2 linked regions of the Microscilla marina ATCC 23134 genome follow. Each later gene encodes a partner of the first gene's protein in a complex. Links are inferred from orthologs where the notes say so. Each region holds a gene or a part of one and is shown on either strand. Other genes may lie near its edges.

Region 1 (10,891 bases):
TCATAAAAATTTGCTTGTTTTGATTCTTGCGTCGGCGCAAAATATCCATTGCCAGCTCGAGCCCGGCTATAGTGTTAGTATGGTATGGTCCTACCTCCAGATAGGGTAAATCTTTGATCTTGATTTGCCAGGCATCATTGCCAAACACAATAATATCGAGGGTATCTTTTGGGTAACGGGTGGTAATGAGTTCGGCAAGCGCCATTGCTACCTTTTTGGCAGGGGTAATGCGGTCTTCCCCATAAAGAATCATAGAGTGCGAAATGTCAATCATCAACACCGTAGAAGTTTGCGACTTAAATTCGCTCTCTACCACCTCCAGGTCGTTTTCCAACAAGGTGAAATCGCCAATTCCGTGGTTGATCTGAGCATTGCGTAGCGAGTCGGTCATAGAAATATTTTCGAGCCCATCGCCAAACTGAAAAGCCCGGCGGTCGGTGCCTCTTTCATCGCCTTTGCCCGAATAGTTGGTGTGATGGTTGCCAGCGCCACGCGAACGCTTCAGTTTGCCAAAAACCTCTTCGAGGGCACTGCGACGAATAGAAATCTCACTCTTGGCAGTCATTACTACTTTGCCTGTACTTCCTTCTTCTTCTTTAATGTAGCCTTTTTTCTTGAGGTCTTCTATAAAATCCCCAATCCCATACTCATCACTCGTGAGGTTGTGTTGCTGGTCAAGGTTATTGAGCCACTGCAATGCTTCTGACACATCGCCCGAAGTCATGGTAACCAGCTGCATAAAAATATCTAGCAATCGGTCAAAATCAGCGGCTTGCTTGAGTTCTGGTGGGGTATATTTGGTAAATCTATGTCCTAACATAATTTTTTAGTTTCAAGATAAAAGGTTGCTATCTATAAATATACTAAAATAACTATGTAATGTGAAATATGGTTTCAATGAGGATGACCAAGTCTTAGATTATTGAACAATTGGTGTATCGTTTGTTTTTAGGCAGGTCTGCTATATTTCCCGGTTTCCTCAATTTTAAATTGAATTCATTGCTTGTTTTTTTTGATTATCTATTTTTGTGTATAATTTTAACTGAGAAAGTAATCTGAGTGGTTTTTTAAGTAATTAATTCCTTGATTATCAAACCATCAAACCCAACTCAGTATTAGAAAACGAGATTATACCATAGTTTATGAAAATAGCATATAATTGGCTTAAGCAATATATAGATTTGCCCGAAGATATAGAGGAGATTGGAGCCGTGTTGACCCAAACCGGGCTTGAGGTAGAAGGCATAGAAGAGTACCACCAGGTAGAAGGTGGACTGACGGGGTTGGTTGTAGGCGAGGTATTGACTTGCGCCAAGCACCCCAATGCTGATAAACTAAGTATTACGACTGTAGACGTAGGGCAAGGCCGACCTTACCCTATTGTATGTGGGGCGCCTAATGTGGCGGCTGGACAAAAAGTGATTGTGGCTTTGCCCAAAACTACGCTATACCCTACCAGTGGTGACTCATTTCAGATAAAGAAAAGTAAAGTAAGAGGCGAAGTATCAGAAGGGATGATTTGTGCCGAAGACGAAATAGGCTTAGGCACAGCACACGACGGTATTATGGTGCTTGACACCGACTTGCCCAACGGTACTCCTGCTGCCAAGGCTTTGGGAATGGAGACCGAGTATGTTTTTGAAATTGGACTTACCCCTAACCGGGTAGACGGAGCTTCGCACATTGGTACAGCACGTGACCTTAAGGCGGCGTTTGATCGTGCCATGTGTACGCCTTCAATAGAAGACTTTAAGGTAGACAGCCCAACCAATCCGGTAGAAGTGGTAGTAGAAAACACTGAGGCTTGCCCTCGTTATGCCGGGGTTACTCTATCAGGAGTAAAAGTAGCCGAATCACCCGGCTGGCTCCAACACCGATTGAAATCTATTGGCTTGTCGCCGATTAACAATATTGTAGACATTACCAACTTTGTGCTCCACGAAACTGGGCAACCATTGCACGCTTTCGACCTTGCCGAAGTTACTGGCAATAAGGTAATTGTAAAAACTTTGCCAGCAGGCACTCCTTTTATTACGCTTGACGAAACTGAGCGTAAGTTGTCGGACAAAGATTTGATGATTTGTGATGGTGAGGGCAAAGGTATGTGTATTGCCGGGGTGTTTGGAGGCATCAAATCGGGCGTAAAAGAAAGTACTACAGACATTTTTCTTGAAAGTGCTTATTTTGCTCCTGCTTATGTACGTCGTACCTCACAAAAACATACGCTCAAAACCGATGCAGCTTTTCGTTTCGAAAGGGGGGTAGATCCTAACGCGACCATTTATGCCCTGAAACGAGCCGCGTTGTTGATCAAAGAGATAGCAGGCGGTACTATTTCGTCTGAGATTGTAGACATTTACCCTGAGCCTATAGGCAACTTTGAGGTAAAGGTAAAGTATGCCCATATAGACCGCTTGATTGGTAAAAAACTGGACAAGGCGCAGATCAAAACTATTTTGAACAACCTTGACATTGAGTTAACCCAAGAAACCGAGGAAGGTTTTGTAGCCATTGTGCCTCCTTACCGCATAGATGTACAGCGTGAGGCGGATGTAATTGAAGAAATTTTGCGTATTTATGGCTACAACAACATAGAAATTTCGGAGTTTTTAGGGGCAGAGTCGCTTGCCAATTTCCCGGCAATAGAGAGCAACAAACTACAGCAAAATATTACGCAAACACTTGCCGCGAATGGTTTTAGTGAGATTATCAACAATTCATTGACCAAGCCTGCCTACGCAGCCGCAGTAGATCAGTTGAATGCTGAAAACGATGTGGTCATTTTGAATAAACTGAGCGAAGAGCTGGAAGTAATGCGTCAAACGTTGCTTTTTTCGGGCTTGGAGGTCATCAACCATAACATTAACCGCAAGCAAAAAGACCTGAAGTTGTTTGAGTTTGGTAAAATATACCATAAAACCGATGGACAATACCAGGAAGCCCGCCAAATGAGTGTGTTTGTAACGGGTAACGAGCAGGCTGAGTCTTGGATGGCAGTCAGCAAACAAAGTCAGTTTCATTCGCTTGCCACCGCCATTGCCTGGGTTTGCCAGAAGTTTGGCTTGACCAACGTAGAAAACGAAAATATAGAAAGCAACATTTTTAGCTTTGGAGTAAATTATACTTATAAAAATAAGGTGATTGCCCAGGCAGGAATGGTCAGCGATAAAATATTGCAAATGAATTCTATAGAGCAAGATGTTTTCTATGCTGAAATCTATTGGGAACAATTGCTTAAGTTTTATCAGGATAAAGTCTCTTTTGAAGAAATTCCTAAGTTTCCGGAGGTACAAAGAGATTTGTCGTTGGTGCTTGATGAAGGAGTAAGCTTTCAGGAGATCAAAAAAATTGCCGAAAAAACCGAGCGCAACTTGCTCAAATCGGTCAATGTGTTTGACGTATATGTAGGCAAGAGTATTCCAGAGGGCAAAAAAGCGTATGCCTTGCGCTTTATCTTGCAAGACAATAAGAAGACATTGAACGATAAGGCCATTGACAAAACAATGAAAAAACTACGGGGCGCCTTTGAACACCAATTGGCGGCTGTAATAAGAGAGTAGAGGCAAGGTTCGGATCTCAAGATACTGCCAGGTGAGGCTAAAAGCTACGGGTGTTTTCTACCTGTAGCTTTGCTGCTTGCCACCTGCCAATTAACAAAAGCTTGAAACTATCTTTTATGGAATGGTATCAAAATAAATTTATATTTTTAAGTGTTCTCTCCTTATATCGGGGCTTACAGCTTTGTTGGACATACTTCGTTAAAATTTAGTCTGTAAGTGATCTTTCATAGCTTTGGCTATGCTTCCGTCGTGCAAGTTGGCTCAATATTTACTGGATATTGCCCTGCCTCGCCTGACCAAAAAATATTTTCTTAAACTATAGACCTTTATTTTTCCACCATTCCTATGGAAGAACAAGAACTTAAAAAACGCTTGGATTTGTTCGAGCGAAAAATGCAAAAACTGATTGTAAAAACCACTACCCTCAAAAAAGAAATGGAGCGGGTAGTGGAAGAAAACATCAATTTAAAGGCCATTGTAAGGAAGCAAAAAGAAGAACTGGATAATTTTCAAAATCAAGAAAATTTCACTAAACTTGTTGCCTCAATATTGACTGGTACAGAAGATACCAATGGATTGAAAAAAAGGCTGGATGAGTATATTGAAGAGATTGATAAGTGCATAGCGCTTATGAGTCGCTAGATGGATAGAGATAATAAGCTAATTTGAAAATAAAACAATACTTTCACTTTACACAGGTTTGTACCTAAATGTAGGTGAGGTATGGTGACTATATATAAACTTATTTAATCAATAAATTTAAATGTTTCATGAAGCAATCGCTTTCTATAAAACTTAAACTGGCAGATAGGGACTACCCCATGCAAACTGACAGTGACACAGAAAGTAGACTGCGCATGGCAGCTAAAATGATCAACGAAAAAGTAAAGGCATATCGCAAAGAGTTTGGCATTGACAATCGGCAAGACCTGCTGGCAATGGTAGCACTTGATTATGCAGTTGAGAGTTTAACGCTTAATGAAGAAAGCGAGGATATGGACAATTTGGTCACCAAAAAGATAGATTTTTGGAGTAGCCTCATAGACTCTACATTAAATTCCGATTAACGTTTACATAAGAAACACCATACACTTGCGCCAAACAAAGGCAGAAGTGTCTCAAATACCTTTTTATTTTTAGCCCTCTTTCTACCTCCCTTCACCCTACTCCTTAGGTGATGTACTTACAGGTGTTGTTTTATACAAATACCTTGTGTATCATCCCTACAGTCCCCTTCTTGCCCCAATCCTGGTAAATATTGTGATATTTAAACGGACGTTTCATCTATCAATCTTTAAACAGATAAATATATATGACAATCATTTACGTAATCATTACGGCTATTATTTCTATACCAATTGGTATAGGAATAGATAGAACCTTGCTAAAAAAGACCCTGAAAATAAAAGAAGAAGAAAGTGTAGACAAGTCTCAACTCATTATTAAGCAAGCCAATCTTGCTGCTGATGAGGTCAAACAAAAAGCGGAAGGAGTGCTTAAAGAAGCCGAAAGCAACAAAAAAGATAAAATACTGGAAGCTAAAGAACACTTTTTGAAACTGAAAGCAGACTTTGAAGATGAGGCTAATCGCAAAAAGAATCAGATCATTAGCAATGAGCAAAAAATAAAGCAACGTGAACAAAACGTGGCAAAGCTCATGGAGCAAAACAAGCGTAAAAATGGGGAGCTTGACAAGATCAAGGAAAGTTTGATGGAACAAACGGAGGTGATTGCAGAAAAGCGCAAAGAAGCCGACAAAATGCTTCAGTCTCAGGTAGAACAACTGGAAAAGATTGCCGGGCTTACCGCCGAAGAAGCACGCGAACAATTGATGGAAGCCTTGAAAAGTGAGGCGCAAAGCAGGGCATCTTCTCAGATAAGAGATATTTTAGAGGAGGCTAAACTAACCGCCACCAAAGACGCCAAAAAGGTAGTAATTGAAACGATTCAGCGTACTGCCACTGAGCACGCTATAGAAAATTGTGTGTCTATTTTTCATATTGACAGCGACGATATCAAGGGTAAAATTATTGGGCGTGAAGGACGCAACATTCGCACGCTGGAGTCTGCCACTGGGGTAGAGATTATTGTAGATGATACGCCTGAGGCCATCATTATTTCGGGCTTTGACCCAGTACGCCGTGAGGTAGCGCGCTTGTCGCTGCAGCGTTTGGTACAAGATGGACGCATTCACCCGGCACGCATCGAAGAGATTGTAGCAAAGACTACTAAAAATATTGAAGAAGAAATTATTGAAATTGGCGAACGTACAGTCATTGACTTAGGTATTCACGGGTTGCACCCTGAACTTATCAAGTTGGTAGGGCGTATGCGTTTTCGTTCGTCTTATGGACAAAACCTATTACAACACTCGCGCGAGGTAGCAAAAATTGCTTCTACCATGTGTGCCGAGCTGGGCTTAAACGCCAAGCTTGCCAAGCGCGCTGGTTTGCTGCACGATATAGGCAAGGTATACCCCGATGAGTCGGAGATTCCTCACGCTATTTTGGGAATGGAGCTTGCCAAAAAATACAAAGAACATCCTGAGGTTTGTAATGCCATTGGTGCTCACCACGATGAGATTGAAATGACTTCATTGATTTCTCCTATCATTCAGGCATCTGATGCTATTTCGGGTTCTCGTCCAGGGGCACGTCGCGAGGTGATGGAGTCTTACATTAAACGTTTGAAAGAGCTTGAATCACTTGCTTTGTCGTTTGACGGGGTAAACAAGTGTTATGCGATTCAGGCAGGTAGAGAGCTACGCGTAATTGTAGACGCAGAAAGTGTAAACGATGAACGCGCCAGCATCTTGTCTTATGATATTTCGCAAAAAATAGAAAAAGACATGCAGTACCCAGGGCAAATAAAGATTACCGTAATCAGAGAAATGCGCGCGGTAAGTTATGCTAAGTAGTACTGATAGTAAATTATATGATCACAAAAAAAGCCGGGCATATCGTCCGGCTTTTTTTGTGGTAACCGGGTTATGGTTCATTTTTTTGCTCGGTTGGTTGGGAGGCGCTCTATGGTGGTCGTTTCAGCATTATAACACCGTAACATTATGGGTAGCCCAGGTGCTTGGCAAAACCCAGCAAATAGACACCCTTCGAACCCAATACTTTACTCCTGCCGTATTTATCAGTTTTCAAATACTTGGCTGGTTGCTTTTTGTAATGTGGGGTTTAGCGTATTGCGGGCGATCTTGGGTAACATTGCTTTTATTACGCTTCTTGTCACTTGTCAAAACAACCCTTGCTTTTTCTTTACACAGTTTTATCACTTGTTCGCTTTCGCAAAAAATTATATTAATAGCTACCTTGTGCGGTGTTTTGGCAAGCCGCCTTTACTACGCCACAGTTTTTACCCTCCAATACGACGAAGCTTTTACTTATATTCATCTGGTACACAAAGGGGTATTGGTAGCAGCCATTTATTATCCAGGCCCTAACAACCACGTTTTTTTTTCTGAAATAGCCGCATTGCTTCACCTTTTTTTGCCTACCCTTGTTGCCCTTCGGCTGCCTTCTATCATTGCCAGCCTTGCGGTTTGGTATTTGGCATGGCAATGGCTGCATCGCTACACCCGTTTCGAGTGGGCTTGGTTGCTTGCCACCTTGGGCACGTTTTTGCCCCTGGTGAGCGTATACAGCGTAATGGGGCGAGGCTATAGTATGCAATTGTTGTTTATTTTATTGGCTTTTCGGGTTGGGCTTGCCGCTAACTATCGTGCCCAGCAGCGACTGGTGTTCATTGTGAGTAGTGTATTGGGTTTTTATACCATTCCTGTTTTTTTGTATCCATTTGCCACATTACTTGTATGCCAAAGCATGAAGCTATGGCGGCAAGATAAAAAGTTGTTGAAACGCTGGGCAATCGACCTATGTATTGTGGCAGGGCTTACTTGCCTGTTATATAGCCCCATTGTACTAGCAAACGGGGCTGCTGCCTTGGTAGGCAATGGTTGGGTCAAACCTTTGAGTTTAGCCACCTGGGGGCAGCAATTCCCGGCTTATTTGGCAGCCTGGGGCAATGCTTTGTTTGGTAACCCTTGGGGGCAATGGTTGGGCTTAGTGTGTGGGCTTGGTGTGCTACTCATTTTTATATTTCGCCGCAAGGCAGGCAAATTTGCTTTATTTTGTGTGGTAATTCCTCTGTTGATGATTGCCCTGCAAAGGGTGCTTCCCCCTCAGCGGGTTTGGTTATGGCTTTGGTTGCCACTGGTATACACCATTGCTTTGCTCTTGGGTAAGTCTATACCCCGGCTAAAAAGCTACCTCATCAGTGTATTGTTGGGTGGCATTTGCTTATTTTTTGTCATACACACGAGCTACTTATTTGCTCAAATGCCCACTAAAAACTACCCTTACATTCGAGTTGCCAAAAAAATAACGTCAATGCCTGCTCTTCAGCGAGTATTTGTACAACATGATACCTATGGGGTATATTTGCAATATATGTGCTTGCATGTTGCCCAAGAACACTCCCTTGACACAAGGCGAAATCCTCAGGTAAAATATGATTGGTTGATTGTTAAAAAACCTTTAGGCAGAAAGTTGCCAGAGAGGAGGTATCAAGTGTTTTTGGAGAATGAGGAGGTAGTGGTGTATCAACGTTTTGAATAAATTTATTTTTTTACTGCTGTAGCGGTAATTATCATTTATTTTAAATCCTTTTACTTTATTTTTGAGCAAAATCATTCATTTTTACTGTTATAACGGTAAATATTGCTTGTTTTACAGTACTTCATTTTGTTTTCGAGTAAAAATATTTATTTTTACTGCTATGGCGGCAAAAAACAATTTACATGACATTATTTTGTTTCATAGAAAACAAGCCGGATTGAGCAGAAATCAATTAGCGGAGCTGGCAGGAGTGGGCAAAACGGTGATATATGACTTGGAAAAAGGAAAAAAAACAGTCAAATGGTCTACCATTACCAGTATTCTGCACACCCTCAATATCACTATTAACTTTGAAAGCCCATTGATGGAAAAATATGAAAAAAGCCTTGGTGAAAATACATGATGTAGAAGCAGGTACGCTTACAGAGGTTACAACTCAACATTACACCTTTCAATACTTAAACGGGTATAAAGGTGCACCAGTATCGCTTACCATGCCCATACAAGATGAAGCTTATGAGTACGCCTCTTTCCCTTCTTTTTTTGAGGGATTATTGCCAGAAGGCATTCAGCTTTTGGGGCTGCTAAAAGCGCATAAAATAGATAAAAAGGATTATTTCGAACAATTACTGGCAGCTGGTTCAGACTTAGTAGGGGCTGTTACAGTAGAAAAGATAAATACCCATGGTTCATAAATGCCCTATTAGCTATCAACTGAGCCAAACCAGGTATAGCAAACCAGGTCTGGCAAAGCTTTCTGCAAAGTTAACAGACTTAAAAGACCTGCCTTTTACAGCACAAGAACAAAGGCAAGAAGCTGCTGCAATAGCTACCAAAATGTCTATACAAGGTGTGCAACCAAAGCTAAGTGCAAAATTAGCCATTGCTAAACAAGCATTTGAGGTAGTAGATAACGGAGGAACGTTTATTATTAAGCCTCAAAACGACCTTTATAAAGAGGTGCCAGAAAATGAAGATGTGACAATGAAAATGGCGCAGGCTTTTGGTATTGAGGTACCACTCACCGGGCTGGTTTACTCAAAAGATGGTAGCTTAAGCTACTTTATCAAGCGGTTTGATAGGTATGGAAAAAACAAAAAATACCATCAGGAAGACTTTGCCCAACTTACTGGTAATACACGAGATACTAAGTACAAATGGTCTATGGAGAAGTTGATTCCTGTGATAGAAAAGTACTGCACGTTTCCGGTACTTGAAAAAAGAAAATTGTTTCGCAGGGTATTGTTTTGCTTTCTTACAGGGAATGAAGATATGCATCTCAAAAACTTTAGCCTGATTACCAAAGCAGATAGTATCACGTTGAGCCCCGCGTATGATTTGCTTAACTCAACCATTGCTATGGGCAAAGCTGTAGAAGAAACGGCGCTCCCTCTTGCGGGGAAAAAAAGTAAATTTAAAAAAGATCACTTCTTTAAGTACTATGCTCAAGACAAGTTACAGTTAGCAGAGAAAACAATCGTAGCAGAGCACCAACATATGGTAGATAAAAAAAAGGAGTTAGAGCATTGGATTAATATTTCTTTTTTATCTGAAGAGATGAAGGAACAATATCTTCATTTAATGGAAAATAGGTATAAAAGATTAATTTAAAAGGCTACCAATCAATAGTCCACAGCGGATTCGAGTAAATGTTTACCCTATTAATCCTTGTAAACCGACCTTAAGGAGCTCAGTTAATCAATGGTTTACATTGAGTTTATTTACTTGCTTTATTTTTTAAAGGGTTTCAGTTTTACACCTAAACACGTGATTAAATAGTTTTTAAACTTATAATCATTTGATGATCAGTAATCAACTCTGACTAAAATCACTGCGGAGTATTGACCAACAAAACCGACAAGTAATTGATGTCCTCCTATTTCTATAAAACTAAGTGTGGGCTTTTTTTTGAAAAAAAGTATAACTATGTCACAACGAACCCAATTTGAAAATACCTGTCAACAACTGGTAGGCAAAACTCTAGGCAAGGTAGAGTACGAGGAAATTGCTTACGATCAGTCAAACCAAATAACCCCTGCCCAACCTTATTATACTACTCGCCTAGCAAATGTACACTCGCTCGACTATGCGGTATGGCTACATACTACCCAACAAGATAAAATAGAGATTACTTGGGATGCTTCGTTTTATCCTTATGGAATAGGGGTAAAGATCAATCAAGCTCCTTCAACTAATGATAGCCAAAAATGGGATGTGTCTGCTCATCAACTATGGAAAGATTGCCTTCACGGTACCATCCAACAAGTAAAATTGATTTGGGAACAGGTCAGCGGCAATTCATACCCACAAACACTTATTATCACATTTGCTAACGAACAACAAATACTGATTGGTGCCGCTCAGTTTCTCAATAGCCACGACCAAAAAGTATTTGGAATGTCAGATAATCTCATCGTGACCAATGACGTTGCCTTGGCAAAAACCATTAATATGATTTCACAAATTTAAGGCAGGTACTACTAAATCACTTCAACCTTGTCAGCTTTTCCTCCCAATAACCAATTGCCTTTGCATAAAAGCCTTTTGCGGCCAACCTGGTCTGGCTTGAATATCTTAAAAACTCAATGACTGCTGCTATTTGTGCCCGGTTCAGTCTTGTATGTTGTTTTATTTTGTAATCGGCATCAGCCCTACTCAAAGCATCTTCGGCAGACGAGAAAACCATAGAAGCTTTCAAACTCTTAT
Region 2 (16,587 bases), on another replicon or contig:
CGTAGCAGCGCTACGGACAATAAAAGCTCATAGTCCCGGCGGAACTGCCGGGGTAACGAAAGTCAGGAAAGAGGATATGTTCTAAACCGGACAGTTATTGCGATCACGTTCCTTAACCTCATTTTTTTACTCCATTTTATATTATAATGCTAAGTTATATCAATTGGGCTACTTCCCCTGAAATATTTTCAATAGGGCCACTCACCATTCGTTGGTATGGATTACTGTTTGCCTCAGGCTTTTTAATTGGTCAGCAAATTATTGCAAAAATATTTAAAATAGAAGGCAAGCCTGAAGCTGATCTAGAGAAGTTACTCATTTATATGGTAGTGTGTACTGTAGTAGGTGCGCGTTTAGGGCATGTTTTGTTCTATGATCCCAGCCAATATTTTTCAGCTTCCGACCCTTTGGCTATCTTTAGAATATGGGAGGGAGGCTTGGCTAGTCATGGAGCTGCCATAGCCATACCTGTAGGCTTGTATTTATATTCGCGAAAAAGAGAAGGCCAAAGTTTTTTATGGGTGGTAGACCGCATTGTGATTGTAGTGGCTTTGGGAGCTGCTTTTATCCGTACTGGTAACTTAATGAACTCAGAAATTATTGGTAAACCCACGACTGCTTCTTATGGGGTGGTATTTAGTGGAACTTACAAAAATGGGTTGGCTGACCAGAAGTTTTATCAACGAGAGATAGAAGACATCAACGTAGATTTGATGGGGCGAGATACTACCGTTAATAAAACCCCTCACACTTCTGTCAAAGTAAATATTACCTTTAAACGCAGGGCTATAGACACAAGTGCAGCCCGTCAGTATGCACAAAAAACCCTGATGACAATGAATCGGTATTCTACTGCGGCTCATTTCAAAAAGCTGAATCCACCCGTGATCAATGTTGCCATCAAAGACAAAAAAGTAGTGGCAAGTGTCAATGGTTTATACGCTGTACCCCGACACGCTGCACAGTTTTATGAAGCCATTTCGTCCTTATTTCTGTTTTGTTTACTGTTGCTAGTATACAGTCGTTACAAAAGCCAAACTCCAGAAGGCTTATTATTTGGCTTATTTATGGTCATTTTATTTACCCTTCGTATTGTATACGAGTTTGTCAAGCCGGTTCAATCTGAGCTGGTAGGTATGGGCGATTTCTTTAACATGGGGCAGTGGCTTAGCGTACCAGGCGTAGTGGTAGGTTTGGTGTTGCTGGGTATAGCAGCAAAAAATGCAAAGAAAATAAAGCAGACTGATGGCTAACCCATTGGTTTACTGAGTAAGGGAATAACCAACAAATAGTATACGCATTTAACAGAGGATGTTTCGCTCTGATGCGTTGTTAAATTTTTTGACCGTAGCTATGGCTACGCTCGCAACCGTCGCACAGGCTGGCTCAACATCCACTAGATGTTGCCATCTCGCCTCAAACCAAAACCTCTCACTGAAAACACGTACTTTATTTACTGGTTGCTCCCTAAATTGTTAGACAATGATAGGTTGATCAGGTGTAAATAGCGGCTGATCAACCTATTTTTTTGACGAGCTCATCTTTAAAAATTTATCCAGCATTGCACATAAATATTTTCTGTCCAAGTTATTCTTCACTACTATCTGCTTAATTTTAAGTATATTGAATTACTCAGACATTCACATACCTATCATATTATGAAAAGAACACTCGTGTTTTTAGGTTTTTTGGGGGCAATGGCGGTATTGTTACTTGCCATGAGAGGCTACTTTGGTAGAAATCCTCGCGTTAACAATTACAAAAAAAAATACCAGCAACAAACTACCAACTATCAGCAAAACAATGATGATGAGGGGCAAGAAGTGGCTAAGTTAGCAGAAGTAAACCCGGCAGACTCTACATCTGCTAATACCAACAACCAGACTGACCCTATATTGGGTACTTGGAAAATCACCAAGTCGTTTGACCTGAATGGTACTAGTTATGAGGGAGCCGTTAAGTTTAGTAAAAAAGGCGGTGAATACTACCAATTGCAATGGAACACCAATGCAGGCAGTTACCAAGGAGTAGCCATCAAAAAAGGTCAAAACTTGTTCGTGGGTTGGGGCAATAGCACTTATGGTATAGTGGCTTACAAAATAAATAAAGATGGGACACTTGCGGGCGAATGGATAGCATCGCAAAGCAGTAGGGCAGGTACCGAAAAGTTATCGGGTGGCCAGCCTGGAGTAATAGAAGGCAAGTACAAAGTAAATGGCTCGATGGGCGAAAAAGCCTACCAGGGAGGCATTACTGTGACCAAAACAGGTACGGTGTATCAACTTAGTTGGCAACTAAAACCAGATGGACAAAAAGGGGTAGGCATTGTAGTAGGCGACTATCTGGTAGTAGGCTGGGGGTTTGGAACCAGTTTTGGGGTGGTAAATTATGCCATCAAAGGCAACAAAATGCTGGGCAGATGGACCATTGGTGCGGCAGATCGTGAGGGGATAGAAAACCTAGAGAAGGTAAAATAAATGCTTGCTTCAAACAAGGTCTCAATCAGGTTTTTGGGCTGTTGTTGCAACTTGAGTATTTGAGCTTAAATCATTGACTGACATTTTTTACCTGTTTTTATATGACAAAAGCCCTTGAGGAGATCGTCAAAACATTACCTTTGGGGCTATGCTTTTACCTAAAATTACGTAACAAATAGAATGAAAAAAGCTACTCTACCCAGCTTTTAACTTCGTTGAGCTCAGCACAGTAAAACTGTAGCTTCGGTTTTTTAAAAGTACCTTCCTCGCCTCGGTTGTGTGTCTTCACCATAGCCGTCAGGTTAAGAGGAGCATAGTAAAAAATCACTTAAAAAATACCGTCACCGCCTCAGCGAGTGTCCCCACGCTCTGATCGAATCGCCAAAACTTGGGCACTGAAAGATATTTCAGGGGTAAAAAAATAGTAGCCTGACGGCTATGGTGTCTTCACCAACCGATCGAAACCCTAAAATAAGCCGTTTTTTAAGCTTGTGGGTGAGGTGATTTGTGAAGACACAAATCAGGGCGAAAAATAGTAGGGTAGAGTAGAAAAAAGCCAGTGGTTTAAATAATAAAATGTACCTTATGAAAATCGCCCGCCTTTTAATCTGTCTATTGTGTGGTGTTACTTTTGTTCATCTCCCATTACAGGCACAGAACAAAGCAACAGACCTTGATTTGCTTGTCAATACCCCACCTCGTTATGATTTACGGGCTTGGAAAGAGTTCTACAAAAAACCTCAAAAAAAACGAATTACTTTTGTGCAGGCAATTAACCCTTTTTATTGGGTGTTTTCAGGTTTGCTTACAGGCTATCAACAGGTAATTTCTCCGCAAATGTCTGCTACTTGTATATATGAGGTAAGCTGCTCAAGGTTTAGCCGAATTGCGATCAAAAAATACGGTATTATCAAAGGAATAGCCCTTACTGCCGATCGCTTGAGCCGTTGCACCAAAAGTACCCACAAAAATACACCTGGGGTGTTTTTTACGACCAAAGGCAAAATCAAAGATTTGATGTTGATAGACGAGCACCCACATAAGCACTAATGCTGTACTGAATTCATTGTTTTGTTTATATTTGACCATGAAAATTGTCAAACGTATTGTTTTTGCGCTTTGGGTGGGTGTACTATTGTTTTGTTTGGTTTATGCGATATATCACCCTCAGTTTTTTACAGCCGAAGGCTTACAAACTTTTTTTCAGCAATTTGAGCAGCATATCTTGCTGGTGTACCTGCTCCTGAGCATTGTACGAGGGTTGGCGCTTTTTCCTAGTACTCCCTTTGTCATTGCAGGTTCGTTGCTTTTTCCTCATCAACCACTCATGGTAGTGGTTATCTCTATGGCAGGCATTCTATTTTCGGCCGTACTCATTTATTATTTTTCGCAATTTATGGGTTTCGACGCTTTTTTTCAGCGCAAGTTCCCCCATCAAATACTAAAGGTAAGAAAACGCCTCAATCATCGCTATGGCTTTTTTTATGTGCTGGGTTGGGCATTTTTTCCGTTAGTTCCTACCGATATTGTGTGTTATGTGGCGGGCACTATCCGAATGAAAATTTTGAGTTTTTTAGCTGCTATTTTTTTGGGTGAACTTATATTGGTAAACTTGTATGTGTATGGCAGCAGCTTTTTGTTTTCGTGGTTGGTGTGAGTCTACAGCTCCATAAGAACAAGCTTCTTGAGGTAGTGGTGTATGGTAGACTAAACTTCAGGTGTGAGCCACCAGGTGATTTTGCCCTATTATAAAAAACAAAATGAATTCAATTGATTAGGTTTACAGGCTTCTTGTGGTTCTTTATTTTTGGTTGCCTTTCGGCAAAAGCGCAGGTTTCTCCATCCTTTGACGAAGAAATAAGGTTTATGCAGTACTTGGTCAGTCAAAAGCAATACGCCAATGTAGTGCTATTGGCCCAACAGCTACGCCCTAAGTTTACTACCAATACCCAACAAAGCCGTCTGGCAATCAATGCAGGCATGGCTTATCGCCGACTGGCAAAACCAGACTCTGCTGCCCTGGCTCTTGGTTGGGTCACCCCCGATTTCAAGTTATACGATAAAGCCCGTTTTTACCAAAGCCTTGAGTTTACACGAGTTCGTCGTTATACCGCCGCACATCAGGCACTTGACACCCTTCAGCTTCTTCCTTCAGATAGTTTAAAGCATGAGTTAAGGCAATTTCAGCAGGCAGGCATTGCCTTGTTGCAAAAAGACTATGTGCAGTTTGAGCAAAGAAGCCGGGCGTTCAGTTTCCAATACGCCGCCTTTGCCAGTCAGGAAAAAAAGCTGTTGAGTTTTGCCCAAAAATTAAAAAAAATACCCCAACGTTCGCCTTTGGTAGCAGGTATCTTGTCGGCTGTAGTACCTGGCACTGGCAAAATGTATGCAGGCAACACCAGCCAGGGTTTAAGCATGCTTTTTCAAAACTTATTTATGGGTGCTCAAGCTGCTGAGGCTTTGATCAAAGATGGTGCGGCCAGTCCCCGGTTTATTATTTATGGCGCCCTGTTTTCCTTTTTTTACATTGGCAATATTTGGGGGAGTGTATTATCTGTAAAAATGCAACAACGTGAAGTATATGAAACAATTCGCCATGAGGTTTTATTTAATTTGGATGTGCCTCTGCGGTTGGTCTTTCAGTAATGCCCAAGACAGCCTTACCAACCATCATACAGCAAAAACGGTGATACATCATTACCTAAAAAAAGCCAACCAACTATTTGCCCAAAAGCAATACCAACAAGCCCAACTCACCTATGAAAGGGTGGTATTTTTGACCAAAGATAAAAGCATTGCCAATGAGGCTTTACTACGCAAAGCTTATTGCCACAAAAGACTCAAACAGTTTACCTTGGCACAAGAAACCGTAGAACGCGCCGAGTTATTGCCTGCGCAAGATTCTGTTAACTATTTGTTGTTATATGAAGTTGCCCTCAATGCTTATTTGGCGCAGCAGTATAAGCAATCACTTAAATTTATTAACATCATCAAAAATACCATCAAAGACTCAATCAAGGTGCAAAGGGTGATGTTTTTGGAAATACTTGCCCTCAACGAAACTTACCAATGGAACAAAGCCAAACAATTATGTGTCAGGTACATCAAACTGCATCAGTCAGATCAAAACATTGAAGCACTGTATGGGTTTGTAGAAAAAAAGCCTTTTAAGAGTATAAAAAAAGCCAAAACAATTTCGTGGATATTCCCTGGAGCAGGGCAAATGTATGCAGGTGTTTTTTGGCGGGGGGTATCGTCCAGTGTGCTTACCTTGGGTTCGCTCACATTTGGAGTGTTTAGTGTACTGAATGGATACTATGCTTCAGGCATATTGACTGGACTAGGGATGGGGCGTATTTTTTATACTGGCGGTAGGCGACATGCCGCTTACCAGACACAAAAGTACAACCTGAAGAAGATTGCCAAGTACCATCAGAAAATCAAGGAGTTTTTGCTTGATAATGAGAGGAAATACAAAAAGTGAGTGTTTTATCCGTTACCACATTCACATAAAAAGCCAGGCACATGTAGTACCTGGCTCAATTGGTTATAAAACGAAAATTATTAGATTCTTTTGTTTAGAAGGCTACTCCTAAGGTAAGCCCAAAGCGTACGCCTGTGCCACCAGAAAAACTACCTGTTGAAAAGCTGTCTTCTGTAAACCCGTTGGTTTCTACTGTTACGTTACTAGAAGCGTTAAATACAGGACCAGCAAATAAATCTAAAGAAACGATGTCTCCAAAAATCCACTGATAACCAACACTTAAACCACCACCCATACTAGCAAGGGTGGCTTTCCCTTCATTACCACTGTTATCAGTTACTGTTAATGATAAACTATTGTAACGTGCAAAAGGAGCTAAATAAAAACCTTTAGGAGAATTACCACTAGGATAAAATCTAAACTCAGGCGTTACACTAAATCCTGTAATACCAGTACCACTTGCGGTAAGGCTTACAAATCCAGCACCTAATTGTAAACTTGTTTTTGAGCCAAGTGCTCTTTCATAAAAGAAATTGTAACTACCCACAATAGGGCTAAGTAAGTTTACTTTAAATACGTTTTTCTTGCCATCTTGAGCAAATGACTTGGAAGGAGCAGCAAATGCCACTACTACTAGTAAAAGGGTAAATACTTTGGCAATTTTTCTCATGTTTGTTGTTTTAGTATTCTAAGACTATGTAAATATTGATCATTATGTACCTGATGTTTTATAACCGTTTTTTGTTACTAATTACTTCTAATACGTGGTTCTGATAAAAAGTATAGTTGTTTTATATATTATTTACTTTAGTATATACTAATATAACCTGTAGGGATACAAAAAAGCCCTGGCGTAATTTAATTTTGAACAAGAGCTTTCAATGTCAATAGGGGTAGTATTTTTAAGTTTTATTTTGCTCCAAATGCGGCAAATAATTTACTGTTTCCTTCATAATGGGCAGGGTTGATCAGCATGTGGAATATATCTATCAATGGAATAATACCAAAAAATCCACCAAAAGTAAAAAGGTAGCCTACAATTATAATAGGTTTTGCCTTAAACGCTAAATACCTAAACTCCCTAAGAATACCCACAAAACTACAGCTAACACTAGCGTACCCATAGAGCCGTTTATTTTGGCGGTACTCTTTTTTCTGAGCCTTGGTAAAACTCTTACGCTCTGCTCTGGTAGGGCAGGTTTGCTTTGGCTTCCTTAATTTGTTTTTTCAGGTCGACTAATCTCTTTTTGAGAAGTTCTCTCTTTTGTTTTTTTTAGAGCCCTTCTTTCCTTACGAGTAAGTTTCTTTGATTTTTTAGGTGTTATAACCTTTACATCCTCACTAATAAAAGCCTTTTGCCTGGACATTGGCAGTGAATAATCCGGCAACAAGAATTACCAATGATAGTAATAGTGACTTTGTCATTGTTCGTTTTGAAGTAGTTTGAAATATTGATTGAATTAATTACTTGCAATATATAAATAGAGATGAAAAAAGCCAGTAAAACTTACATTTTTCTTACATTGTGTTTATAGCTTTTACCTAAAATATTTGCTTGTTTCAACGAAACTATTGAATTTTAGGCTTTAAGTAATGGACAAAAAATAACCCCCGATGAATCGGGACTGTAAGCTTTCGATTTGGGAAATGACCTTTACTCCTGATGCTTCGTTATTTTTATTGCCCGTAGCGCTGCTACGAGCGCAAAAAATGCCTCGCCTCAGTAGCAAATCTCTATCTCCAAATGGATACTTTATTTTTCAACCATTACTAAGTACATTGTAAATTAAGTAAGTTGTCATTTAGTTCGAGTTTATTTTGTTTGCTGGCGATCTTTACAAATAGAGCATAGCCAAAGCTACGCGATTTTTGTAAAGAGAAGTCAGAGGGCAAAAGAAGCCGAAAAAAGCATAAGATATTTATTTTACAGTGTACTAAGTCTTTTTTATCATTTTGATTGTTATGGCACCTATGGATAAAGTCAAAGAGGTTTTGCAAGAGGTAGAAGATTATGCCATTGAAACCCGTGAACAACTGGAAGAATTCAAGAGAGTTTTTATCAAAGGGAAAATTGGGGAACTCTTTGGAGAAATGAGAAATATCCCCAATGAAGAACGCAAAGCATTTGGGGCAGCCATTAATCAACTCAAAGATACTGCTCAAACCAAGTTTAAAGAGAAACTAGCCGATATTGGACGCCCTAAAAAGAAAGGGGGAAATAGTGCGCCTATAGATGCTACCTTGCCCACAGTACCCCATACACTAGGCACGGTACATCCACTTACCCTTACCCGTAACCGTATTGTAGAAATATTTGAGCGCATAGGTTTCAATGTGTCTGAAGGACCAGAGGTAGAAGACGACTGGCACAACTTTACGGCGTTGAATTTTCCACACAACCATCCTGCCCGCGAAATGCAGGACACCTTCTTTATAGAGAAACAAGGCAAAGGTGAAGACAAAAACGACGACATTGCCTTGCGTACCCATACTTCGTCGGTACAAATACGGGTGATGGAAAATCAAAAGCCTCCCATTCGTACTTTGTCACCAGGACGGGTTTTTCGTAATGAAGCCATTTCAGCAAGAGCTCATTGTGTGTTTCATCAGGTAGAGGGATTGTATGTCGATGAAAATGTGAGTTTTGCCGATCTGAAGCAAACCTTGTATCATTTTGCCAAAGAAATGTTTGGTAAAAATACTAAAATTCGTTTCCGTCCCTCTTATTTTCCGTTTACTGAGCCTAGTGCTGAGGTAGACATCTCCTGCTTTATTTGCGATAGCAAAGGCTGTAATGTCTGTAAATACAGTGGCTGGGTAGAAATCATGGGGTGTGGTATGGTAGATCCTAACGTGCTTGCCAATTGTGGCATTGACCCAGAGAAGTATACGGGCTTTGCTTTTGGTATGGGTATAGAGCGCATTGCAATGCTTAAGTATCAAATCAACGATTTACGTTTGTTTACCGAAAATGACATCCGTTTTTTACGTCAGTTTTCTAAGATGTAACATTGACTATATAGCCCATTCAAAAGCCTTTGAAAACTCCTCAGTTTTCAAAGGCTTTTTTTATTGGTGGAGTACATATTGGGATAAGCAGTTTTTTTGGGACTCTATGCATATCCTAAAAAACAAATGATTAAGTATTAAGAGTGTATTAACTATTTTACCCCATAAGCCCCTACTTTACCCGCATATTTAACTTAGCATTAAAATCGAAACAGTCTTTGGTTAACATTAAACCTCTACGTTTGTGACTTTAAACATCACTCAAATCTATTATTATACTACAATGAAATCTATAAAACTATACTTGCTTGTTAGTGTATTGGCTGTAAGCCTGTTAGCTTGTAAGAAAGATGAAAATAACGTAGATACATCTCAAATAGTCTTGGCTACACACTCAAAAACTCCCTCATTTTTGAAGTTGAGTAATGAGTTTTCGAATGTAAGCATACACTCTATATTATCTTCAGAAGATCAACTTACTGAAACTCCTGATTTTGTGTATGGGTCTATGGCTGATGGTGCCGGGTTGTTGAAAAACACAGATGGTACCTATACCCTGATCAACAATATAGAGGCCGATTATTCTGTTTCACGTATCACCTTGGACGCTACTTTTAAACCTATCAAAGGGGAGTACATACTGAACGCAGCTGCTACGGCTTCTACTGCTCAATGTTCTGGTTCAATGATTACCCCCGAAGAGCACGGCTTTGGTCCTTTGTACTTGTCTGGTGGCGAGTGGGGTGGTTCTTCTAAAGGTGTATTTGTAACAGACCCTTACAAAGATGCCAATACTGCTTCAACTGCTTCAATGTTGCCTGCTTTTGGGCAATGGTCTACTGAAAACGCAGTATTGATAGGCAAAGATGCCTACGCTGATAAAACAGTGGCTTTTATCGGTGATGACCACTCTGACAATGATGTGCCATCTGGTCAGTTGGGCATGTATGTAGGTGCCCGTGGCGATTTGACCGGAGGTAAACTGTATGGTTTGAAGGTTACCTCAGCGGGAATCAACTTTGAAATGGATATGAAGGAAGGACAAGCTTACGATATGGAGTTTGTACAATTGACCGAGACTAACATAGACTTGTTGGATGCTGAGGCCAAGCAAAAAGGGGTAATGGGCTTTTCTCGTTTAGAAGACGTTGACTGGAGAAGAGGTTCGGCACAAAACAACCGTGAGGTTTATTTTGCTGTAACCGGAAGAAAAAAAGACGGCTTGAAAGACAAAGGTACTTTCTATGGAAGAATATACAAGGTAGTATTGAACGAAAATGACCCTACTCAAGCCGGAAAAATCACTTGTGTATTAGATGGTGACAACCTCACGGGTGTTGCCAAGGCTTTTCATAGCCCTGATAACATTTTGGTCACAGAAAACTATGCTTATATTCAGGAAGATCCAAACGGCTACCCTGATACCCCTGAAAAAACTCACTATGCTCGTTTGTATCAGTACAACCTAAACACAGGTGAGTTAAAAGTAGTATTAGAGTGTGATCAGGCAAGTGCTGCCAAGGCTGGTTATGGACTATCTACCAAAACCTGGGAGCTTACCGGAATGATTGATATTTCGGACATTGTAGGAAAGCCGGAAACTTTCTTGTTAATGACTCAAAACCACGGGTGGACTAACGACAAATTTACTGACCCTAAAGCCAATCCTGACTTAACTAACCGCAACGAAGGTAGCGTAATGTATGTTGTAAATGGATTGAAAAGATAAATCACGTGATTCTATCCCCCAGAGGTGTTTTCACCTCAACACAAACAGAGCAAGCTTGTTGGGAGCTTGCTCTTGTTTATTTATTGTTTCTCTGTTTTTTTTAATGAATGTTATGAAACTGCTTTTCAGGTTCACCCTTGCCCTTACCATAGGAGGTTGGCTGGTTGGCTGTGCTGCCAAAGATCCATCCAACACTGTTCACAAAACCGATTACTTTGCAAAGGTTCAACAAGTATACACTCAAGACATTAGTCAATGCATTGACTGGCTTGATAGCCTGGAGCAAGCCAATTCCAGAAAAGCCCTGGAAAAATATTACCTAAAAGCCCGTCAATATTTTAAATACGCTGAGCCTGTGCTGGCTTTTATGGAAATAGAAAATTATAAGTTTTTGAACCAGCCCAATATACTCAAGGTAGTAGAAGAAGATGCCACCGATATAAAGGTGAAAAAACCGGCAGGTTTCCAGGTATTAGAAGAGCAAATATTTACTGATAGCCTGGATAAAGCAGCCATCAAAAAAAATGCAGCGCTTACCCGCAACCGTCTCAAACTTATCAGAAAAAACACCCGTTTTACTTCTCATAAGCCCTATCATTTTTTATGGCTCTTGCGTGATGCCATCGCCAGAGTAGCGCTCACTGGTGTTACTGGGTTTGACTCACCTGTACTAGAGCAATCGCTCAGCGAAAGTGCCTGGATATACGAACGCCTTCAGGACTATTTACAAATATTCCAACCTGAGTTTAAAGACAGTACTTTATTCAAACAATGGAGGCAGGCCATTGACCAAAGTGTAGCTGCCCTCAAAGGAGACTTTAATCAGTTTGACCGTTATGCTTTTATTCAACAACACACCCATCCTCAACTTAAGCTGTGGGTAAAAACTGTAGACGTCTGGCAAGTGCAGTTTCCTTTTACGCTGGCGCTTAATCATGAGGCTACCTCTTTGTTTTCAGACAAAACTTTTAACCTTGCCTATTTCTCTGATCCCAAACTAGGGGTACATTCTGCCGACAAGGTAGCCTTGGGCAAACGCTTGTTCAACGATGTAAACCTGTCGGCAGACAAGACCATGAGCTGCGCCAGTTGTCACCAGGCAAAAAAAGGTTTTAGTGATGGCTTGGTGACGCCCACAGGACAAACCCGCAATAGTCCTACATTATTGTATGCTGCTTTGCAACAGAAGTTTTTTTATGATGGGCGGGCAGGTAGCTTAGAAGGGCAAATAGTTTCGGTAGTAAAAAACACCAAAGAGTTTCATACCGATCTGGCAAGTATAAAAGCATTCATTAACCGCACTGTAGACTATAAAACAACGTTTGAAAAACTGTATAAGCGTGGTGTAAACGACCTTAACATTCGTCATGCCATTGCCAGTTATATAAGAAGTCTGGCACCGTTTAACTCTAAGTTTGACCGTAACCTGAACCAACAAGAGCAAACCTTGACTGAGAAAGAAGTCAAGGGTTTTAATTTGTTTATGGGTAAAGCGAAGTGTGCTACCTGTCATTTTCCTCCCACTTTTAATGGCACCATACCACCTAATTTTCGTGAAACCGAGTTGGAAATGCTGGCTGTGCCCCAAAAGCCTGATACTGCCAATGCCACTATAGACCCCGACTTGGGCAGGTATCACTTATTTAAGGTAAACGAACGTAAGTTTTTCTTTAAGACGCCTACCGTGCGCAATGTAGCACAAACAGCACCTTATATGCACAATGGAGCATATCCCACACTAGAGTCGGTGGTAGATTTTTATAACCGAGGGGGAGGGGCTGGCATCGGTATTAACCAACCCTTACAAACATTACCACCTGATAGGCTAAACCTTACAGAAGCAGAACAAGCTGCATTGGTGGTGTTTATGAAGAGCTTGAGTGATGAGAAGAGTAAAAAACAGGTACATAAGTAGCCGCAATAGCTATAAGTCCTTAGATACCGATGTATATCGGTGCTACAAGTAAGAGTAACTCATTCATATGGCTGTGACACCTACTCATTAGGCATATTTAGTTCTATCTTGATAATATAAATAAAGTAAGTTCTTATATCCCAATTGTACTTATATGCATTGGTATCCAAGGCTTACATTGCTTTTTGATATTATTCTAATAAAAAAAAGGGTAGTCAATCAAATTGACTACCCTTTTTTTAACAAAAGTATATTCAGTAATATTATTTATTTTTTCTACGAGTTTCTCCGTCTCTTTCACCAGCCATAATCATTGCGCAACGGAAACCGATAGCAGCAGTACGACCATTTTTATCTAAGAAACGACGAGTACCAGGAGAACACCAGTAAGCCACATCTTTCCAAGAAGCACCTTTGTATACACGAACATCATCATTTACTAATGAGTTCAAAGTAGTGTTTCCTTGTGAGTTGGCAGGGTTATAAGGCTTTTTATCATCGCTGTATACACTCTTAGAGGTATCAGGGTTAAGCTTAGTACTATCAAGTCGTTGACGACGAACAGGGTTCAAATCATCTACATCACGGAAAGAGTTTGGACGATATACATCCTCTACCCATTCACTTACATTACCTGCCATATTGTACAAACCATAGTCGTTAGGAGGGTAAGCAAATACATATTCAGTGATCAAAGCACCATCATTTAGTTTACCAGCAATACCAGCATAGTCACCACGACCACGCTTAAAGTTGGCAAGCATATAACCCATTGGGTACTTCTTAGTATCGTAAGGGTTTCTTACAGAGTGACCATCCCAGGGATAAATACGTCCGTTAGATTGGTTTTCGTCATTATATTGAGTTCCAATTAAAGCTTTAGCAGCATATTCCCACTCAGCTTCAGTTGGTAAACGGAAATCAGGTACAACTACACCAGACTCCAAAGGTAATTTTTCGCCATTGGCAAAGTCAGGTACAGATTCGATTTTACCAGACTTTTCTGCCTGTAGTGCCAGGTTCTCGTTTACAACCATTGTACGCCAGCGACAAAAGTCTTGTGCCTGTACCCAGGAAATACCTACTACAGGAAAGAAACGGAAACCAGGATAACGTAGATAGTTGGCTACGTAAGAGTCGTTATAGGCGAGTTCACTTGCCCAAACAGTAGTATCAGGAAGCAAAACCTGATCTCTGTATGTTTTTAGGTCAGTAAAACCGGGAGGGAGACGAGATGAGTTGTCTGGGTTTTCATAATATGCCATATATTCTAACCAGTGGATATTGGCCACTTCGGTTTGGTCCATAAAGAAAGACTGAATACTGGCGGTTCTTTCTACGTTATCGTGAGAAAACATAATATCTTCTTCAGAAGAACCAAGGGTGAAGCGCCCTCCTTCAATAAACACCATATTAGGAGCATCGGGTTGTCCCTCGTACTCTGATACTTTGAAGCTATACTCAGAGCCTTTTTCACCTGCTTCTACGTTATACTTTACTCCCGTTACCATACTCTTTTGGTTCTTCCGGTGAACGTTCTTACTGTTTTGTAAGCCTTTGGGTTCCCGGTTAAACAAAAAACAAGAGGTCAGCATCGTAGAGCAAACTGCAAACAGACAAAATTGCTTAAAGAGCTGCATTTTATTATTCATAACCTGTTTAAACTTAAATTTATTGATAGAAAATTTAAAGCGTATAAATACAAAAGTACACTTATTATGCCAAATTCAACGTATATCCTTTGGTGAAAGTTTTTGTATTTTTTGTTTTTTACTCCCCTTATCAACGCTATTTTATAGAGGATAGTATAGAGATCGCTTGCTGAATTGAATTTACCTCGGCAAATATAATAATTGGTTTTTGCTTATGTTCCTTTAAGCGTGTTTTTTGAGGGTTTTGCTGCAAATACCGGATGATTTTGCCAAAGGTATCAGACTTAAAATAGTCGTCATTTTCAGAGTTAAAATAGCCTTTCATTGCCCCATTTTTAAGCGTAAGTTTGGTCATCCCCAAACGTTCTGCTTCCCACCTTAGCTTGACAGTTTCTATCAAATCGTTTACCTCTGATGGTGGGTTGCCAAACCTGTCCTGAACCGAGATTTTAAACTTATTGAGCTCTTCTGTTTCTTTAATGTTATCAAGGGTAGTATACAAACTAAGCCTTTCAGTGATGTTTGTAACATAGTTTTCAGGAATTAAAATGGCCAAATCGGTTTCTATCACACAGTCCGTTTTGATTTCCTTGATAGCAAGTTCACTTTCAAATAACTCCCTAAATTTGGTTTCTTTAAGTTCTTGAATTGCCTCATCTAATACTTTGTGGTACATTTCAAACCCTAGGTCACTAATAAAACCGCTTTGCTCGGCACCTAACAAATTACCTGCGCCTCTGATATCCAAATCACGCATAGCAATTTTAAAACCATCGCCCAAGTCAGAGAACTCCTCCAAAGCTGACAACCTTCTACGTGACTCTACATTGAGTAAAGTAGACGCAGGCGCAAGCAGATAACAATAGGCTTTACGGTTAGAGCGCCCCACTCTTCCCCGCATTTGGTGCAAGTCGGCAAGCCCAAAGGTATGCGCCATGTCTATAATAATGGTGTTGGCGTTGGGTACATCCAGTCCGGCTTCTATAATATTGGTAGAAATTAACACATCATATTCGCCCTCGATGAATTTCATCATAGTTTTCTCTAGCTTAGGTCCCTCCATTTGCCCGTGAGCAACCCCCACGTGGGCATCAGGTACTAGCTTAAGTACATTATTGGCTATTGATATAATATCTTTGACTCTGTTATGTACAAAAAACACTTGTCCGCCTCGGCGTAGCTCAAAGCTGATGGCGTCTCGAATAACCTCATCGTTAAAGGTATGTTGTTCGGTAGTCACCGGTTGGCGGTTGAGCGGTGGGGTTTGGATAATAGACAAGTCACGGGCACCCATTAGTGAAAAATGTAGGGTACGGGGAATAGGCGTAGCCGTAAGTGTAAGTACATCTACATTTACTCGCATTTCTTTCAGGCGTTCTTTGGTTTTTACCCCAAATTTTTGCTCTTCATCTATCACCAGCAGCCCAAGGTCTTTAAACTGGACATCTTTATTTACAATACGATGAGTCCCAATCAAGATATCTACTTTGCCTTCGTTTACTTCTTTCAGGGTTGCTTTGATTTGCTTACTGGTTTTAAAACGGTTGATATACTCTATATTACAGGGGAATTTTTCCAGTCGGTTTTTAAAGGTTTTGTAATGTTGCAGGGCGAGAATGGTAGTAGGTACCAATATTGCCACCTGTTTGCCATCATATACTGCCTTAAACGCTGCTCGAATAGCCACTTCGGTTTTACCAAAACCAACATCACCACAAACCAAACGATCCATAGGACTATTTTGCTCCATGTCAGCTTTCACATCAGCGGTGGCTTTTGCCTGGTCGGGGGTATCTTCATATATAAAAGAAGACTCCAGCTCTGCCTGGAGGAAGCTGTCTTGACTAAAAGCAAAACCTGGGGCAGATTTACGTTTGGCATATAGTTCTATCAAATCTTCGGCAATGTCGAGAACTCGTTTTTTTACCCGTTTCTTCTTGGTTTCCCATTCAGGCGAACCTAGCTTGTGTACTTTTGGAGGAGCAGAATCTTTGCCTGAGTATTTGCTGATTTTATGCAATGAGTGAATACTCACGTATAGTAGGTCATCGTCGCGGTATACCAGGCGAACCGCCTCTTGTACTTTGCCATTGGCTTCTACCTTTTCAAGCCCGGCAAACCTGCCTACTCCATAGTCTACATGGGTCACATAGTCACCAGGGTTAAGTGCCTTAAGCGCCTTCATAGTGAGTGCCTTTGACTTGGAGTGACGTTTGCCTGCCCTATACCTATGAAAACGTTCGAAAATCTGGTGATCAGTATAACACACAAAACGGTTGACATGATCCACAAAACCTTCGCGAAGGGATACTCCCAGGGCT

What was found.
Region 2: the proteins of pheT (region 1) and pheS are in contact, whole or in part, in a crystal structure (PDB 6P24), measured with the Escherichia coli proteins. The link is inferred for Microscilla marina ATCC 23134 from one-to-one orthologs.

What each region holds. Positions count from the first base shown.
Region 1 is NZ_AAWS01000093.1:895-11,785, reverse strand. Bases 768-3,851 are described here. They hold pheT (phenylalanine--tRNA ligase subunit beta), read left to right. Parts: upstream 768-1,142; coding sequence 1,143-3,560; downstream 3,561-3,851. Other genes in these bases: M23134_RS42870 (vWA domain-containing protein), read right to left, coding at 768-820. Also shown: more of M23134_RS42870, read right to left, coding at 1-767; M23134_RS36420 (hypothetical protein), read left to right, coding at 3,906-4,202; M23134_RS36415 (cell division protein ZapA), read left to right, coding at 4,331-4,627; rny (ribonuclease Y), read left to right, coding at 4,873-6,477; M23134_RS36405 (hypothetical protein), read left to right, coding at 6,467-8,185; M23134_RS36400 (helix-turn-helix domain-containing protein), read left to right, coding at 8,346-8,588; M23134_RS36395 (HipA N-terminal domain-containing protein), read left to right, coding at 8,560-8,880; M23134_RS36390 (HipA domain-containing protein), read left to right, coding at 8,870-9,796; M23134_RS36385 (hypothetical protein), read left to right, coding at 10,112-10,654; M23134_RS36380 (hypothetical protein), read right to left, coding at 10,671-10,883; M23134_RS42825 (DUF6714 family protein), read right to left, coding at 10,880-10,891.
Region 2 is NZ_AAWS01000028.1:24,356-40,942, forward strand. The notes cover bases 6,989-9,946. They hold pheS (phenylalanine--tRNA ligase subunit alpha), read left to right. Parts: upstream 6,989-7,923; coding sequence 7,924-8,970; downstream 8,971-9,946. Other genes in these bases: M23134_RS22870 (alkaline phosphatase PhoX), read left to right, coding at 9,254-9,946. Outside these bases: M23134_RS22830 (prolipoprotein diacylglyceryl transferase), read left to right, coding at 147-1,253; M23134_RS22835 (hypothetical protein), read left to right, coding at 1,659-2,477; membrane protein insertion efficiency factor YidD, read left to right, coding at 3,063-3,527; M23134_RS22845 (TVP38/TMEM64 family protein), read left to right, coding at 3,565-4,134; M23134_RS22850 (hypothetical protein), read left to right, coding at 4,248-5,123; M23134_RS22855 (outer membrane protein assembly factor BamD), read left to right, coding at 5,059-5,961; M23134_RS22860 (DUF3575 domain-containing protein), read right to left, coding at 6,056-6,631; more of M23134_RS22870, read left to right, coding at 9,947-10,699; M23134_RS22875 (cytochrome-c peroxidase), read left to right, coding at 10,812-12,614; gliding motility lipoprotein GldJ, read right to left, coding at 12,878-14,266; mfd (transcription-repair coupling factor), read right to left, coding at 14,403-16,587.